2 regions of the Pseudophaeobacter sp. TrK17 genome follow, and region 1 is predicted to be linked to the other one. Evidence: riboswitches for the same ligand, from Rfam matches in the RefSeq annotation. Region 1 holds a riboswitch; the other holds the start of a gene.
The links. Region 1 has a riboswitch for thiamine pyrophosphate ahead of thiB (thiamine ABC transporter substrate binding subunit). Riboswitches for the same ligand answer to the same signal wherever they lie in the genome.

Region 2: linked by a shared signal. The riboswitch ahead of thiC (phosphomethylpyrimidine synthase ThiC) and the one ahead of thiB (thiamine ABC transporter substrate binding subunit) in region 1 are both predicted to bind thiamine pyrophosphate.

What each region holds. Positions count from the first base shown of each region.
Region 1 covers NZ_CP071700.1:4,070,937-4,078,294, reverse strand. Annotated here, with positions in the region: gene JZI28_RS19450 (malonyl-CoA synthase) at 1-583, shown strand, start outside; gene JZI28_RS19445 (AEC family transporter) at 609-1,553, opposite strand; gene JZI28_RS19440 (HD domain-containing protein) at 1,550-2,236, opposite strand; gene aroC (chorismate synthase) at 2,233-3,339, opposite strand; TPP riboswitch at 3,592-3,688, shown strand; gene thiB (thiamine ABC transporter substrate binding subunit) at 3,721-4,701, shown strand; gene JZI28_RS19425 (thiamine/thiamine pyrophosphate ABC transporter permease ThiP) at 4,677-6,233, shown strand; gene JZI28_RS19420 (ATP-binding cassette domain-containing protein) at 6,220-6,912, shown strand; gene JZI28_RS19415 (6,7-dimethyl-8-ribityllumazine synthase) at 6,970-7,358, opposite strand, start outside.
Region 2 covers NZ_CP071700.1:1,082,929-1,090,286, reverse strand. Annotated here, with positions in the region: gene bioA (adenosylmethionine--8-amino-7-oxononanoate transaminase) at 1-813, opposite strand, end outside; gene bioD (dethiobiotin synthase) at 810-1,487, opposite strand; gene JZI28_RS05040 (8-amino-7-oxononanoate synthase) at 1,484-2,653, opposite strand; gene bioB (biotin synthase BioB) at 2,650-3,690, opposite strand; TPP riboswitch at 3,895-4,021, shown strand; gene thiC (phosphomethylpyrimidine synthase ThiC) at 4,140-5,966, shown strand; gene JZI28_RS05025 (FAD-dependent oxidoreductase) at 5,963-6,928, shown strand; gene thiS (sulfur carrier protein ThiS) at 6,925-7,122, shown strand; gene JZI28_RS05015 (thiazole synthase) at 7,126-7,358, shown strand, end outside.

The DNA of each region.
Region 1 (7,358 bases):
CACTTCCAACCCCTATGAGGGTGAGCGTCGCGCCGGTACAGTGGGCTTTCCGCTGCCCGGCGTTGAGGCCCGTATTTTGGACCAGGGGCATGAGGTCGCCAGTGGTGAAACAGGCGTGCTGGAAGTGCGCGGGGCCAATGTGTTTCAGGGCTATTGGCAGATGCCCGAAAAGACCGCAGAAGAGCTGCAGGCAGATGGTTGGTTCATCACCGGTGATCTCGCCCGGCAAGACGCGGATGGCTATATCACCATTGTGGGGCGGCAAAAGGATCTGGTGATCACTGGCGGCTTTAACGTCTACCCCAAAGAGGTCGAAAGCCTGATCGACGATCTGCCCGGCGTGCTGGAAAGCGCCGTTATTGGCGTGGCTCATCCCGATTTTGGCGAGGCGGTGGTGGCCGTTGTTGTGCCCGAGGCGGAAGGGAGCATCACTGCCGCAGCAATCGCCCAAGCGCTCTCTGTTCGGTTGGCCAAGTTCAAACAGCCCAAACAGATCGTGCTGGTGTCCGAACTGCCGCGCAATACCATGGGGAAGGTGCAGAAAAAGGCGCTGCGCGAGGATTACGCCGATTTGTACGCCTAATAGGGGGCGGTCAAGCTTCTGTCTGTCAGGTCAAAACCCACAACAAACCAGTTAGCGTAACAAAGGCGCAGCTGGTCCCGGTGAGCATGGCCAGACTGGCGGCGCCCTCCAACCCCTGGCGCTGGGCCAGGACGGTATAGATGCCAAACATCGGCATCGCCGCCGACAGGATAACCGCGCTGTGCAGCGCGGGTGGCAGGGTGATCAGCCCCAGTGCCAACAGGACGGCAGCCACCAGCGCGACCAGGGCTGGATGCAACAGCAGTTTGGAGGCACTGATCTGTGCCGCAAGCGAGCGATTGCCATGCAGCGGCAGCCCGACAAGCGAGCCGCCTATGACGATCAGCGCAACAGCCCCAGCAGAGACAGCAAACATATCAATAGACCGCATAAGGGGGCCGGGCAGCGCTATACCAATAATCGACACCACCAGCCCCAGGGCGAGACCGATAAGCATGGGCATTTTGGCCAGATCCAGCAGGATACGTCGCAGTCGTGGCAGCAACGGCTGATCAACGCCTTTGCCTGCCAGCTCCACCAAAATCAGGCAGACCGGGACCAACAGCAGGTTTTCCACCAGCAGGTTCAGCGCCAGAATGATCCCGGCCTGGTCAGGAAAGGCCAGTAGCATGATCGGATAGCCAACGAAGGCATTGTTGGGGCAGGTGGAGCCCATGGCCCCCAGGGCGCGGCGTTTGGGGTCGGTGCCGCGCAGCGTGAACAACAGATAGGACAGCATCACCGTTGCCAGCCCGCCAAGGGCATAGACCACGACATATCCGGGTTGAAAAACCTCCACCGGGCTGCGTGCCGCTACCGCGGAAAAGATCAAGGCAGGCAGGGCGATATTCATCACATAGCGGCCTAGTACGCGCATATCGCCCGGGCTGAACCAACCTTTCCAGACCACCAGATAGCCCAGTGCCAGGGCGACGTAGATGGGAAAGGTGATGGCGAGAATGTCGATCATTTCAGCAGCGCCGCCCAGTGGTCTGGCAGCTCGGTGTCCATTTCCTTGGCCAGTTGCCGCAGATAGGCCAGCATCAGCCGCGCGCGTTTGCGGGCGATCTTGCGGCCCTTGTCGGTGGCCATATCACCGGGAAGTTTCAACAGTTTCAGATGCCAATGATCAATCGACCAGATCTGATCATCCAACGGCCGGTTGGCGGCAAAGGGATCATCAGGATCACAGAGCGGCCGGTCAATTGTCCCCGCCACCATGAAGGTGCGCGCGATGCCAACAGCGCCCAAGGCATCCAGCCGGTCCGCATCGCGCAGGATCAGAGCGTCCAGACTGTTGGCGGGCAAGCCGGCGGAAAAGCTATGGGCTTCGATCACGTGTTGCACGGCGGTGATTTCATCGCCGCTATAGCCCAAACCCTGCAGAATAGGCTCCGATTTTTCCGCCGACAGCTTTGAGGCCGTCTCGCGCTGGGGGTGATCCTTTGGCAGGTTGACCAGATCATGCAGATAGGCCCCGGCGATCAGTATCCGCAGGTTGGCCCGGTTTGGGGATTTTTCGTTTTCGTCACGGGCAATCCGCTGCGCATTGGCCCAGACCCGATCAAGATGAGCGATGTCATGGGCCGGATCCTGCGCCATCTGCACCTCTGAGATGCGGCGGAGCTGGATCTGCAGCTGGGTCAGGCTCATGCGCCGATATGGCCCTGGTTGCTGCCAATCTGGCCGCGATGCAGCAGCAGATGGTCCAGGATCACACAGGCCATCATTGCCTCGGCCACCGGCACGGCGCGGATGCCAACACAGGGATCATGGCGTCCCTTGGTGATCACCTCGGCGGCGGTGCCATCCTTGCGGATTGACTGGCGTGGCGTCAGGATCGAAGAGGTCGGTTTGACGGCAAAGCGTACCACAACATCCTGGCCGGTAGAGATCCCCCCCAGAATGCCACCTGCATGGTTGGAGGAATAGACCGGCTGACCATCGTTGCCCATGAAGATTTCATCGGCGTTTTGCGAGCCCTTCAGACGGGCGGCATTCATGCCTTCGCCAATCTCCACCGCTTTGACGGCGTTGATCGACATCATGGCGGCTGCCAGATCGGTGTCGAGCTTATTATAGACCGGCGCGCCGATACCGGCGGGCACTCCACGGGCGACCACTTCGACCACGGCGCCAACGGAATCATGGGCTTTGCGCAAGCCCTGGAGGTAATCCTCCCAGTCTTGCACCGCACCGGCATCGGGGATCCAGAAATCATTCTGGCCGATCGCTTCCCAGTCAAAGCGGGAGCGGTCGATCTCCATCTCCCCCATCTGGGTCATGTAGCCGGTGATCTGCAGATCCGGGACCAGCGCCTTGATGGCTTCACGTGCGACGCCACCCGCAGCTACGCGCGCTGCAGTTTCGCGGGCCGAGGAGCGACCGCCGCCGCGATAGTCGCGATTGCCGTATTTCTGGAAATAGGTGATGTCGGCATGGCCGGGGCGGAAGGTCTGGGCGATATCGCCATAGTCCTTGGAGCGCTGATCGGTGTTTTCGATCATCAGCTGGATTGGCGTGCCGGTGCTTTTGCCGTCGAAGACGCCGGACAGGATCTTCACCGCGTCGGGTTCGTTGCGCTGGGTGGTGTTCTTGTTCTGGCCGGGGCGGCGTCGGTCCAGCCATTGCTGGAGCATCTCAGGGTCCAGCGGAACATTTGGTGGGCAGCCGTCCACGGTTGCCCCCAGCGCCGGTCCGTGGCTTTCGCCCCAGGTGGTGACGCGGAAAAGATGGCCAAAGCTGTTCATCGACATGTGCTGGGATCTCCTTTGCGCGTTGTGCTTAGCGAGGCGCGGCCCGTGGCTCAAGGGGTATTGCGGTTCGATGTCCCCAGCGTGCCATTAAGAAGAGATGCCAAAGGGGGCGCCGCTGCCGCCGCCGTTGGCGACACCCTCGGGGTGTTTTTGGTCAAATGCAGCCGGGGAAAGGTGAACTTGGCGCGGGTGCGGGGCGGTCAGGTGGGTGCAGGGTTGGGCTTGCCTTTAGGGTGGTTGAGACCTAGGACAGAGGGCACCTCGGGGTGCTTGGGAGATCCAGGCTGAGAACAGACCCGTTGAACCTGAACCGGCTAGAACCGGCGGAGGGAAGGTTTCGGAGTTGCTCCACCCTTGCCCGATGCCGCAAAGGAGGATGCCATGAAGTATTCTGTTTTTGCAGCAGCACTATTGGGAGTGTCGGCAGCATATGCTGATACGCCCGAGCTGACTGTCTATACCTATGACAGCTTTGTTTCCGACTGGGGCCCTGGTCCTGCGGTGGAAAAAGCCTTTGAGGCCCAGTGTGACTGTGATCTGAAACTGGTTGCTGCCGGCGATGGCGCGGCACTGCTGGCGCGGGTCAAACTGGAGGGCGCGCGCTCGGACGCGGATGTGGTGTTGGGGCTGGATACCAACCTGACGGCGGCTGCGGCGGCAACCGGGCTGTTTGCCGAACACGGTGTGACGGCGGATTACAGCCTGCCCCTGGCCTGGGAAGACGCAACCTTTGCCCCCTATGACTGGGGCTATTTTGCCTTTGTGCACAACGCAGATGCGGTGTCCGTGCCGACGGATTTCAAGGCGCTGGGCGCCAGCGACATGAAAATCGTCATTCAGGATCCGCGCTCATCGACGCCAGGGCTGGGCCTGCTGATGTGGGTCAAGGCGGCCTATGGCGACGACGCTCCGGCGATCTGGGCGGAGCTGGCGGACAATGTGGTGACCGTGACCAAAGGTTGGTCCGAAGCCTACGGTCTGTTTCTGGATGGAGAGGCCGACATGGTGCTCTCGTATACCACCTCGCCGGCCTATCATCTGATTGCCGAAGAAGACGCCACAAAAGCTGCTGCCGCCTTTGATGAAGGCCATTACATGCAGGTTGAAGTTGCTGGCGTTTTGGCGGCCAGCGACCAACCAGAGCTGGCGCGTGACTTTATGCAGTTCATGGTCTCTGAGGGGTTTCAGTCAGTGATCCCCACCACCAACTGGATGTATCCATCGGTAACCCCAGCGAGCGGCCTGCCTGAGGGGTTTGAGACCCTGATTACCCCGGTCAAATCGCTGCTTTTGCCAGCGGATGAGGCTGCAGCGCTGCGCGACGGTGCATTGGGCGAATGGCTCGACGCGCTGAGCCAATAAGCGCGCTTCCCGGTGCTGGCGCGGCCCTGTTTGTGGCCGCGCTGATCCTGGGGACGCTTGCGGCGGTGGCATTGCGCGCCGAGACCGGTCGGGGCTTTGCCGCCAGTGACTGGGCGGCGCTGCGGTTTACCCTGACCCAGGCGATATTGTCGGCAGTCACAAGCGTTGGCCTGGCGATTGGCCTGGCGCGGGCTCTGGCGCGGCGGCGGTTCTTTGGCCGCAGCGCATTGATCACGCTGCTGGGGGCGCCGTTTATTCTGCCGGTGATCGTGGCCATCCTGGGATTGCTGAGCGTTTTTGGCCGGGCGGGCTGGATCAGCCAGCTGTTGATGTTCTTTGGGCTGGAGCCCTTGCAGATCTATGGGCTGCATGGGGTGGTCTTGGCGCATGTGTTTTTCAACTTGCCGCTGGCGACACGGTTGATTTTGCAGGGCTGGCAGGAGATCCCGGCGGAACGGTTTCGTCTGGCGGCGCAGCTGAACGCCGGCCCGCGTGCCATGTGGCAGCTGCTGGAAGCGCCGATGCTGCGGCGGGTGGTGCCCGGTGCCCTGGCGGTGGTGTTTGCCATTTGCCTGTCGAGCTTTGCCGTGGCGCTGACGCTGGGCGGTGGCCCGCGGGCCACCACGATCGAGCTGGCCATCTATCAGGCCTTTCGGTTTGATTTTGATCTTGGTCGGGCGGCGCTGTTGTCAGCACTGCAACTGGTGCTGACCGGGGGGGCTGCTTTTGTGGCGCTGCGGGTGGCTGACAATGATGGCGCCGGCGCTGGGCTGGACCGGGTTTTGCGGCGTTGGGATGGGGATGCCCCTCTGGCGCGTGGCCTGGATGTAGCCTGGATTGTTGGTGCGGCGCTGTTTTTGATCCTGCCCTTGTCGGCGGTTGTTGTCTCTGGGGTCTCTGGTTTGTTGCTGCTGAACGCTGGGGTTTGGATGGCGGCGCTGACCTCGGTGCTGGTAGCTGGTCTCAGTACCCTAGTGTTGCTATTATTGGCACTGCCGATGGCGGCGGCGGTGGCGATGGGGCGCAGCACATTGATTGAGGTCGCGGGCATTTTGGGACTGGCAGCCTCGCCCCTGGTTATTGGTACGGGGTTGTTTATCGTGATCTACCCTGTTGCTGATCCCTTTGCATTGGCGTTGCCGGTGACGGCGCTGGTCAATGCAGTGATGGCACTGCCCTTTGCCCTGCGTATTCTGGTGCCGCAGGCCCGCGAGGTGATGATGCGCTATGGTCGGTTAGCGATGTCGTTGGATATGGCAGGCGGGCCGTTTTTGTGGCGGGTGTTCCTGCCACGGATGCGGGCGCAGATTGGCTTTGCCGCCGGGCTGGCAGCGGCGCTGTCGATGGGGGATCTGGGCGTTATCACCCTGTTTGCCGACCCCGAGGTGGCCACCCTGCCGTTGCAGGTCTACCGCCTGATGGGAGCCTATCAGATGCAGGCGGCAGCCGGGGCAGCGCTGTTGTTGCTGTTGCTGTCGATGGGCGCATTTTGGATACTGGATCGCGGAGGTCGTTGGCATGCTGAGGCTTGAAAGCTGTGAAATAGCAAATGGTGCCTTCATCCTGCGGGCGGATCTTGAGATCAACAAGGGGGCAAAGCTGGCCATTATCGGCCCCTCGGGGGCGGGAAAATCCACCCTGATTGAGGCGATTGCCGGGTTTTTACCGCTGCCTCAGGGGCGTATTCTTTGGCAGGGCGAAGATCTGACGAATTTGCGACCAGGGCAGCGCCCTGTGGCGATGCTGTTTCAGGATGGCAACCTGTTTCCCCATCTTACCGTGGCGCAGAATGCGGGTCTGGGGCTGCGGGCCAATCTGCGCCTGTCCAGTGCAGAACACGCCCAGGTGCAGAATGCGTTGAGCCGCGTTGGGCTGGCGGATCTGGCGGCACGCAAACCGGCGGCCCTGTCCGGTGGCCAACAAAGCCGGGTGGCTCTGGCGCGGGTTTTGCTGCAGCGGCGCGATATCTTGCTGCTGGATGAACCCTTTGCCGCCCTTGGGCCTGCCTTGAAGGACGAAATGCTGGATCTGGTGGCGGAAATTGCCGATGAGACCGGCGCCACGGTGCTGATGGTCAGCCATGACCCCAAAGACGCCCGCCGCATCGCTGAACAGGTGGTTCTGGTGGCCGAGGGGGAAGCGCAGCCTCCACAGGCCACGGCGGCGCTGCTGGATAATCCGCCCCCGGCGCTGAAGACCTATCTGGGCTAGGGGCAGGCAAGTGGACCAAGCGTAGGCCCACTGCCGTTTGCAGGATCAGGTTCGATATCAGGCGACAACGGCTAGAGTTTGGCGCGATTTGGCGAGCATCAGCGCCGCCTGGGCAGCTTCGCGGCCCTTGTCGATAAAATGCGCCTGATAGATGGCGTTGTGGTGATCGGTTTCCTGATACTGATGCGGCGTCAATGAGACCGACAGCACTGGCACGCCAGTATCCAGGCCCACACGCATCAATCCGTCAACCACGGATTGGGCAACAAAATCATGGCGGTAAATGCCGCCGTCGACCACAAAAGCGGCGCAGGCGATGGCGGTGTAGCGGCCTGTTTTGGCCAGATCCTGGGCCATCAGCGGCATTTCAAACGCGCCGGGCACGTCAAAGACATCTACCTGTTCGGCGGGGATAAGTTGGGTGAAGCCAAGCAAAGCCTGATCTA
Region 2 (7,358 bases), 1.4 Mb from region 1:
GCAGAAATCGGTGGCAAACATCTCGCCGGTGCGGCCAAACCCGGTGGCAATCTCATCAAAGATCAGCAGGATGCCCAGCTCATCACAAAGGCTGCGCGCCTGATTGAGGTACTCAGGATGGTAGAAATACATCCCCCCGGTGCCCTGCACCACGGGCTCCAGGATAAACCCGGCGATCTTGTCGGCCCCCGCCTCCAGCAAATCCCGCAGTGCTGCGATGCCGTTTTGCGCCGGGTCCTCGACCCAGTCCTGACCCAGGGTGATGGGCGGGCGGGCCACAAAATGCTGCACGCTCAGCGCGCCCTGAAACAGATGGTGCATGCCGGTATCCGGATCGCAGACGCTCATCGCTTTCCAGGTGTCGCCGTGATAGCCTGAGCGCACCGTAGCGAACTGACTGCGGCCCTCAAACCCCTGAGCGTGCTGATATTGCACCGCCATTTTCATTGCCACCTCAACCGAGACGGATCCAGAGTCGCAATAAAAGATCCGGGTCAGGCTGGGCGGGGTGATCTGCAGCAGCTTGCGGCCCAGGTCGATGGCCGGATCATGGGTCAGCCCGCCAAACATCACATGGGGCAACCGGTCCAGCTGGTCGTGAATGGCCTGGGTGATCGCCGGGTGGCGGTGGCCATGCATCATGCACCACCAGGACGACATGGCATCAATCAGCAGGGTGCCATCCTCCAGGGTGATATGCACCCCCTCACCCTCTTTCACCACAAAGGTGGGACCGGGTTTGGCAACATTGGTATAGGGATGCCACAGATGCTGCTGGTCAAACTCCAGCTGGCTCAGCTCAGCAGTACTCATGGCAGTTCTCCTCCGGTCAGGGCCGCGCGGATCAGGTCCAGTTTGATGTGCCTGGCAAAGATCTCGGCCAAGACCGAGGGCTGTGCCCCCAGATCCGGCTGTGCCCCCAGATCCGTGATCATCGGCAGCCGCCCCAGATGAGCCACCGCGCCAAATTGGACGATGCTCTCCTCCACCTCCGGCTCGGCATCGCCAATGAAACCCACCCCAATCACGGTGCAGCCCGCGTCCCGCAGCGCCTTGAGCGACAGAAGCGTGTGATTGATGGTGCCCAATTGCGTGCGCGCGCACAGGATCACCGGCGCGCCCCAACGGGCAAAGAGATCCAGATAAAGAAAATCGCGGTTCAGCGGCACCATCACCCCGCCGGCGCCCTCGACCACCAGCGGGCCATCCAGCTGCGGCAGCGCCAGGTGAGCCGGGTCGATCTCAACCCCTTCGGCCTCGGCCGACAGATGCGGCGAGGCGGGCAGTTGCAACCGGTAGCCCTCAGCCAGGACTGTGCCAGCAGACAGGCGCGCGACGAACTCGCTGTCGGTTTCCTCTTCCAGGCCCGACTGCACCGGTTTCCAGTAACTGGCCTGCAGCGCCTGAACCAAACCGGCAGAGAAAACAGTTTTGCCAATGCCAGTGTCCGTTCCGGTCACCACCAGTGTCTGGCTAACAGCCCTCATGCCACCTGCTCCAGACCCGCTGGCTGTTGCTGCAAACGCGCAAGCTCTGGCGCCAGTCTTTCAAACAGCTCGGTGATAATGCCTTTGGTCAGGGTGCCGGCCAGCGAGATCCGCAGCCGCGAAGTGCCCTTGGGCACTGTCGGCGGGCGAATGCCACGCACGTCAAAGCCCTGCCCCTGCAGATGCTCGGCCAGCGCCATGGTCCGCCTGTCATCGCCAATCACCACCGGCAGGATCTGGCTTTGAAAGCCGGTGATACCGCAGAGCCGCGCCGCCTCGCTGTGGGCATGGGTGATATGGTCCCAGGCCCGGTTGCGCCGCTCAGGATTCTGCGCCAGATCCCGCAGCGCCACCCGCACCAGCGCCGCATTCAGCGGCGAAGGCGCGGTGGCAAAGATAAAGCCGCGCCCACGATTGATCAGGAAATCAATCAACACCTGGGCGCCGCAGATCAAGGCCCCGGAAACGCCCAGCCCCTTGCCGCAGGTGTGCAGCGTCAGCACAGCAGGGTTCTGGGCATAGTCATGCGCCAGCCCGCGCCCCAGATCGCCAAACAGACCGGTTGCATGGGCCTCATCCACCACCAGAACCGCCCCTTCGCGCCCGGCCAATGCGGCAAATTCCGCCAGCGGTGCCAGAGTGCCCTCCATGGAATAGACCGACTCGATGGCGATCCAGACCTGGCCGGCGCCACCTGCCGCGCGCCACTGGGCGATCTGCGCCGCCGCATCGCTGGGGTCATTGTGGCTGAATTTACGCGTCTCCGCCCGCCCCAGCCGCATACCATCATGGGTGCTGGCATGGATCAGCGCATCATTCAGCACCAGGTCGCCGCGCTGCGGCAGGGTGGAAAAAATCGCCTGATTGGCATTAAAACCGCCGCCCATGAACAGCGCCGCCTCACTGCCAAAAAACGCCGCCGCCTCGGCTTCGAGCAGGGCGTGCTCATCAGCATTGCCGCGCAACAGCCGCGAGCCACCGGCGCCAACCGGCACCCCCCGCTCCAAAGCCTCCAGCGCCGCTGTTTTCAGGGTCTGGCTCTGCGCCAACCCAAGGTAGTCGTTGGAGGAAAAGTCGTGCCCGGCGCGGGGGATCAAGCGGCGAAATCGCCCCTGATCCCGCAGCTCCTGCAGCCCGGCGGCATGTCGCGGAAAACCCTGGCTCATGCCGAGACCACTTCGCCGTTTTCGGCGGCGCTGACCGCGCATGTTTTGCTCTGGTTTTCGCTATGGCTGCCGTCGCAACCCACGCCCATGGCGGTGATGCCCAGACGATCAAACAGCATCTGGTCTTTGTCCTCTTCGGGGTTGTCGGCGGTCAGCAGGGTGTCGCCCACAAAGATCGAATTGGCCCCGGCAAAGAAACACATGGCCTGCAGCTCATCCGACATGTCACTGCGCCCAGCGGAGAGGCGCACGTGGGATTTTGGCATCAGGATCCGGGCCAGGGCGATGGTGCGGACAAACTCAATTGGGTCCAGCTTGGCCACATCGGCCAGCGGCGTGTCTGGCATCGGGATCAGCATGTTGACCGGCACCGAATCCGGGTGTTCCTCCAGCGTCGCCAGTGCCAGGATCATGTCGATACGGTCCATCTGCTGCTCACCCATGCCGACAATGCCCCCAGCGCAGACCTTCATCCCCGCCTCGCGCACCCGGTTCAGGGTGTCAATCCGGTCGGCAAAGGTGCGGGTGGTGATGATTTCGGAATAGTAGCGTTCCGAGGTGTCGATATTGTGGTTGTAATAGTCCAGCCCCGCATCACGCAGGCGAAAGACCTGACTGTCATCCAGCATGCCCAGGGTCATGCAGGTCTCCATCCCCAGATCTTTCACGCCCTCGATCATGGCCTCAAGCGCGGCCATGTCGCGATCCTTGGGCGAACGCCAGGCCGCCCCCATGCAATAGCGCGTGGCGCCGCCTGCCTTGGCCTTGCGCGCCTCGGCAATCACCCGCTCCACCTCGATCAGTTTGCTGGCTGACAGCTTGGCGCCGTTGCGGGCCGACTGCGAACAATAGGCGCAATCCTCGGCGCAGCCGCCTGTCTTAATGCTCAGCAGTTTGGATTTTTGCACCTGATTGGGATCATAGTGCTGACGGTGCACCGACTGCGCCTCAAACAACAGATCCATGAAGGGCTTGTTGTAGATCTCTTCCGCCTCGGCGCGGGTCCAGTCGTTTCGAATAGGGGCAGCGTCCAGCATGGGCTCTCCTGAGGGTCACAGTGTTGCGTTTGAGCGGCCCTGAGGCGCGCTATATTTTTATAGATAATAATCACAGGAGCGCAAAGAAAATATGTTGCAGCGCGGCATTACCGGCAACAGATAGGTATATAAGCTTGTTATTGCTTAGTTATTTTTATCTATCAAAATTCATGTTGACGGCAACCCATCACCTCCCCTAGGTCTTAACCCACGCAGGGGAGTCCCACCGAGGGGACTGAGAGGCTGACAGGGCAGAGCAATCTGACCGGCGACGCGACCCTTAGAACCTGACCCAGTTGACACTGGCGTAGGAAGCTAGGACGCGCCGCCAACGGGCTTTTGCCTCTTTGGTTCTGCGCCCGAACCGGGAGGACCGTAGATCCTCCCCGCGCCTCCCTGCCATGCCTCATCTGGTGACTTTTTTGAGTATTGGCTCGAGGAGCACCAAAATGAACGTAAGCCCGCCAAAGATCACCCCAAAGGTGACAACAGGCGCCCTGCCTGCATCGCGCAAGATCTATGTGCCCGGCGAGATCCACGCCGATATTCGCGTGCCTATGCGCGAGATTTCCACCCATCCCACCGCAGGTGAGGCGCCGCTGCCGGTCTACGACAGCTCTGGCCCCTATACCGATCCCGACCAGCAAACCGACATCCGTCAGGGCCTCGCGCAGCTGCGCCGCAGCTGGATTCTGGCGCGGGGGGACGTTGAGGAATACCAGGGCCGCGAGATCACCGATGCGGACAATGGTTTTGTCGCAGGCGACCGCCTGACGCCGGAGTTCCCGGTCAAACCCGCGCCGCTGCGCGCCAAGGACGGCAAGGCGGTGACCCAGCTGGCCTATGCCCGCGCCGGCATCATCACGCCAGAGATGGAATTCATTGCCATCCGCGAAAACCAACTGCGCGAGACCTCACCCTGCCACCGCGACGGCAATGACTTTGGCGCCAATATCCCCGATTATGTGACGCCGGAATTTGTCCGCCAGGAGGTCGCCGAAGGCCGCGCCATCATCCCGGCCAATATCAACCACCCCGAGATCGAGCCGATGATCATCGGCCGCAATTTCCTGGTGAAGATCAACGCCAATATGGGCACCTCGGCGGTTTCCTCCTCGATGGAAGAGGAAGTGGACAAGCTGGTCTGGTCGATCCGCTGGGGCGCGGATACGGTGATGGACCTGTCCACCGGCCGCAACATCCACAACACCCGCGAATGGATCATTCGCAACTCTCCCGTCCCCATCGGCACCGTGCCGATGTATCAGGCGCTGGAAAAGGTGAACGGCATTGCCGAAGACCTGACCTGGGAAGTGTTCCGCGACACCTTGATCGAACAGGCGGAACAGGGGGTTGATTACTTTACCATCCATGCCGGCGTACGGCTGCATATGGTGCCAATGACGGTAGAGCGCGTCACCGGGATTGTGTCGCGCGGTGGCTCGATCATGGCCAAATGGTGCCTGCATCACCACAAGGAGAGCTTTCTCTACGAGCACTTTGAGGAAATCTGCGACATCTGCCGCAAATACGATGTCTCCTTCAGCCTTGGCGATGGCTTGCGCCCCGGATCAATTGCCGACGCCAACGACGAAGCGCAATTTGCCGAGCTGGAAACCCTGGGCGAGCTGACCAAGATCGCCTGGGCCAAGGATTGCCAGGTGATGATCGAAGGCCCGGGCCATGTGGCCATGCACAAGATCAAGGAAAACATGGACAAGCAGCTGGAGTGCTGCGACGAGGCGCCCTTTTACACCCTGGGGCCGCTGACCACCGATATCGCGCCGGGCTATGACCATATTACCTCGGGCATTGGGGCGGCGATGATTGGCTGGTTTGGCTGCGCCATGCTCTGCTATGTGACCCCCAAGGAACACCTGGGCCTGCCCGACCGCGACGACGTCAAGGTTGGTGTGATCACCTACAAAATCGCCGCCCATGCCGCCGATCTGGCCAAGGGCATGCCCGGCGCCCAGCGCCGGGACGATGCGCTGAGCCGCGCCCGGTTTGAATTCCGCTGGGAGGATCAGTTCAACCTGTCGCTGGACCCGGATACTGCCCGGGACTACCACGACCAGACCCTGCCAAAAGAGGCCCATAAGGTGGCGCATTTCTGCTCCATGTGCGGGCCGAAATTCTGCTCGATGCGGATCAGCCACGACATCCGCGCCGAAGCCCAGAAGGAAGGCATGGAGGCCATGGCCGCCAAGTTCCGCGAAGGCGGTGAGCTTTATGTGCCTGCCCCAGCTGACAAAGCGCTGGAACCGGGCGCATGATCACCATCGCGGGGGCGGGGCTTGCCGGCCTCGCCACCGCTTACGAGCTGTTGCAACGCGGTGCCAAGGTGACGCTGTTTGAACGCGGGCCAGGCCCGGGTGCGGCCAGTGTGGCGCGCTTTGCCGGCGGTATGTTGGCGCCCTTTTGCGAAGGCGAAAGCGCCGAAGAAGAGGTTGTCAGCCTCGGCAGCCGCGCCTGTGACTGGTGGGCCAAGATCACACCGGTGCATCGGCGCGGCACGCTGGTGGTTGCGCCTGCCCGCGACCGGGCCGAACTCAGCCGTTTTGCCCAACGCACCCGGGGCCACCAGCTGCTGGGCGGCAGTGATATCGCCGAACTGGAACCCGCCCTGGCAGGTCGCTTTGCCGGTGGCTTGTTCTACAAGGACGAAGCCCATCTCGATCCGCGCCGCGCGCTGGTTGACCTTGGCACCGCCGTAGAAACTCTCGGCGGACAAATTCGCTATGACACCCCGGCTCCACCGCGCGTGGATCTGGACTGCACCGGCATGGCCGCCGCCCTGCCAGACCTGCGCCCGGTGCGCGGCGAAATGGCGCTGCTGCACTGCCAGGGGGTCGAGATCAACCGCACCCTGCGACTGCTGCACCCGCGCATTCCCTTGTATCTGGTGCCGCGGGGCGACCAGCATTTTATGATCGGTGCCACCATGATTGAAAGCGCATCCACCCGCGCGCCCAGTCTACGATCGGTCAATGAGTTGCTCAGCGCTGCTTTTGCGCTGCACCCCACCTTTGGCGAGGCCAGCGTGGTTGAGCTCGGCGCTGGTCTGCGCCCCGCCTTTGCCGACAACCTGCCCCGCCTGAGCGAACAGGACGGCGTGCTGCACCTCAACGGGCTGTACCGCCACGGCTTTCTTCTGGCACCAGCCATGGCGCGCCGTGCCGCCCAACGGTTGCGGCCACAGCCCGCAGACCTCTTGCCCCTGGAGACCTCTGGATGAACATTACCGTAAACGCCAAGCCGCATGACATCTCTGCCACCACGCTGGACGCCGCCCTGCACGAGCTGGGCCTGACCAGCCCGGCACTGGCCACCGCACTGAACGGCAGCTTTGTTTCGCGTGCGAAACGTGTTGATACCCCGTTAACCGAAGGCGACCGGATCGAAGTTCTGGCGCCGATGCAGGGAGGCTGAGCAATGCAGTTTTACGGCATCACGCTCAGCTCTCGGCTGTTTCTGGGCACCGCGCAATACCCCTCCCCCAAGGTGCTCTGTGAGGCGATTGCCGCCAGCGGTACCGAGGTCATCACCCTGTCCCTGCGCCGCGAAACCAGCGATGGTGCCGGCACCGGGTTCTGGCAGATGCTGCGCCAGACCGGCGCTCGTATCCTGCCCAATACCGCCGGCTGTCACAGCGTGCAGGAGGCGGT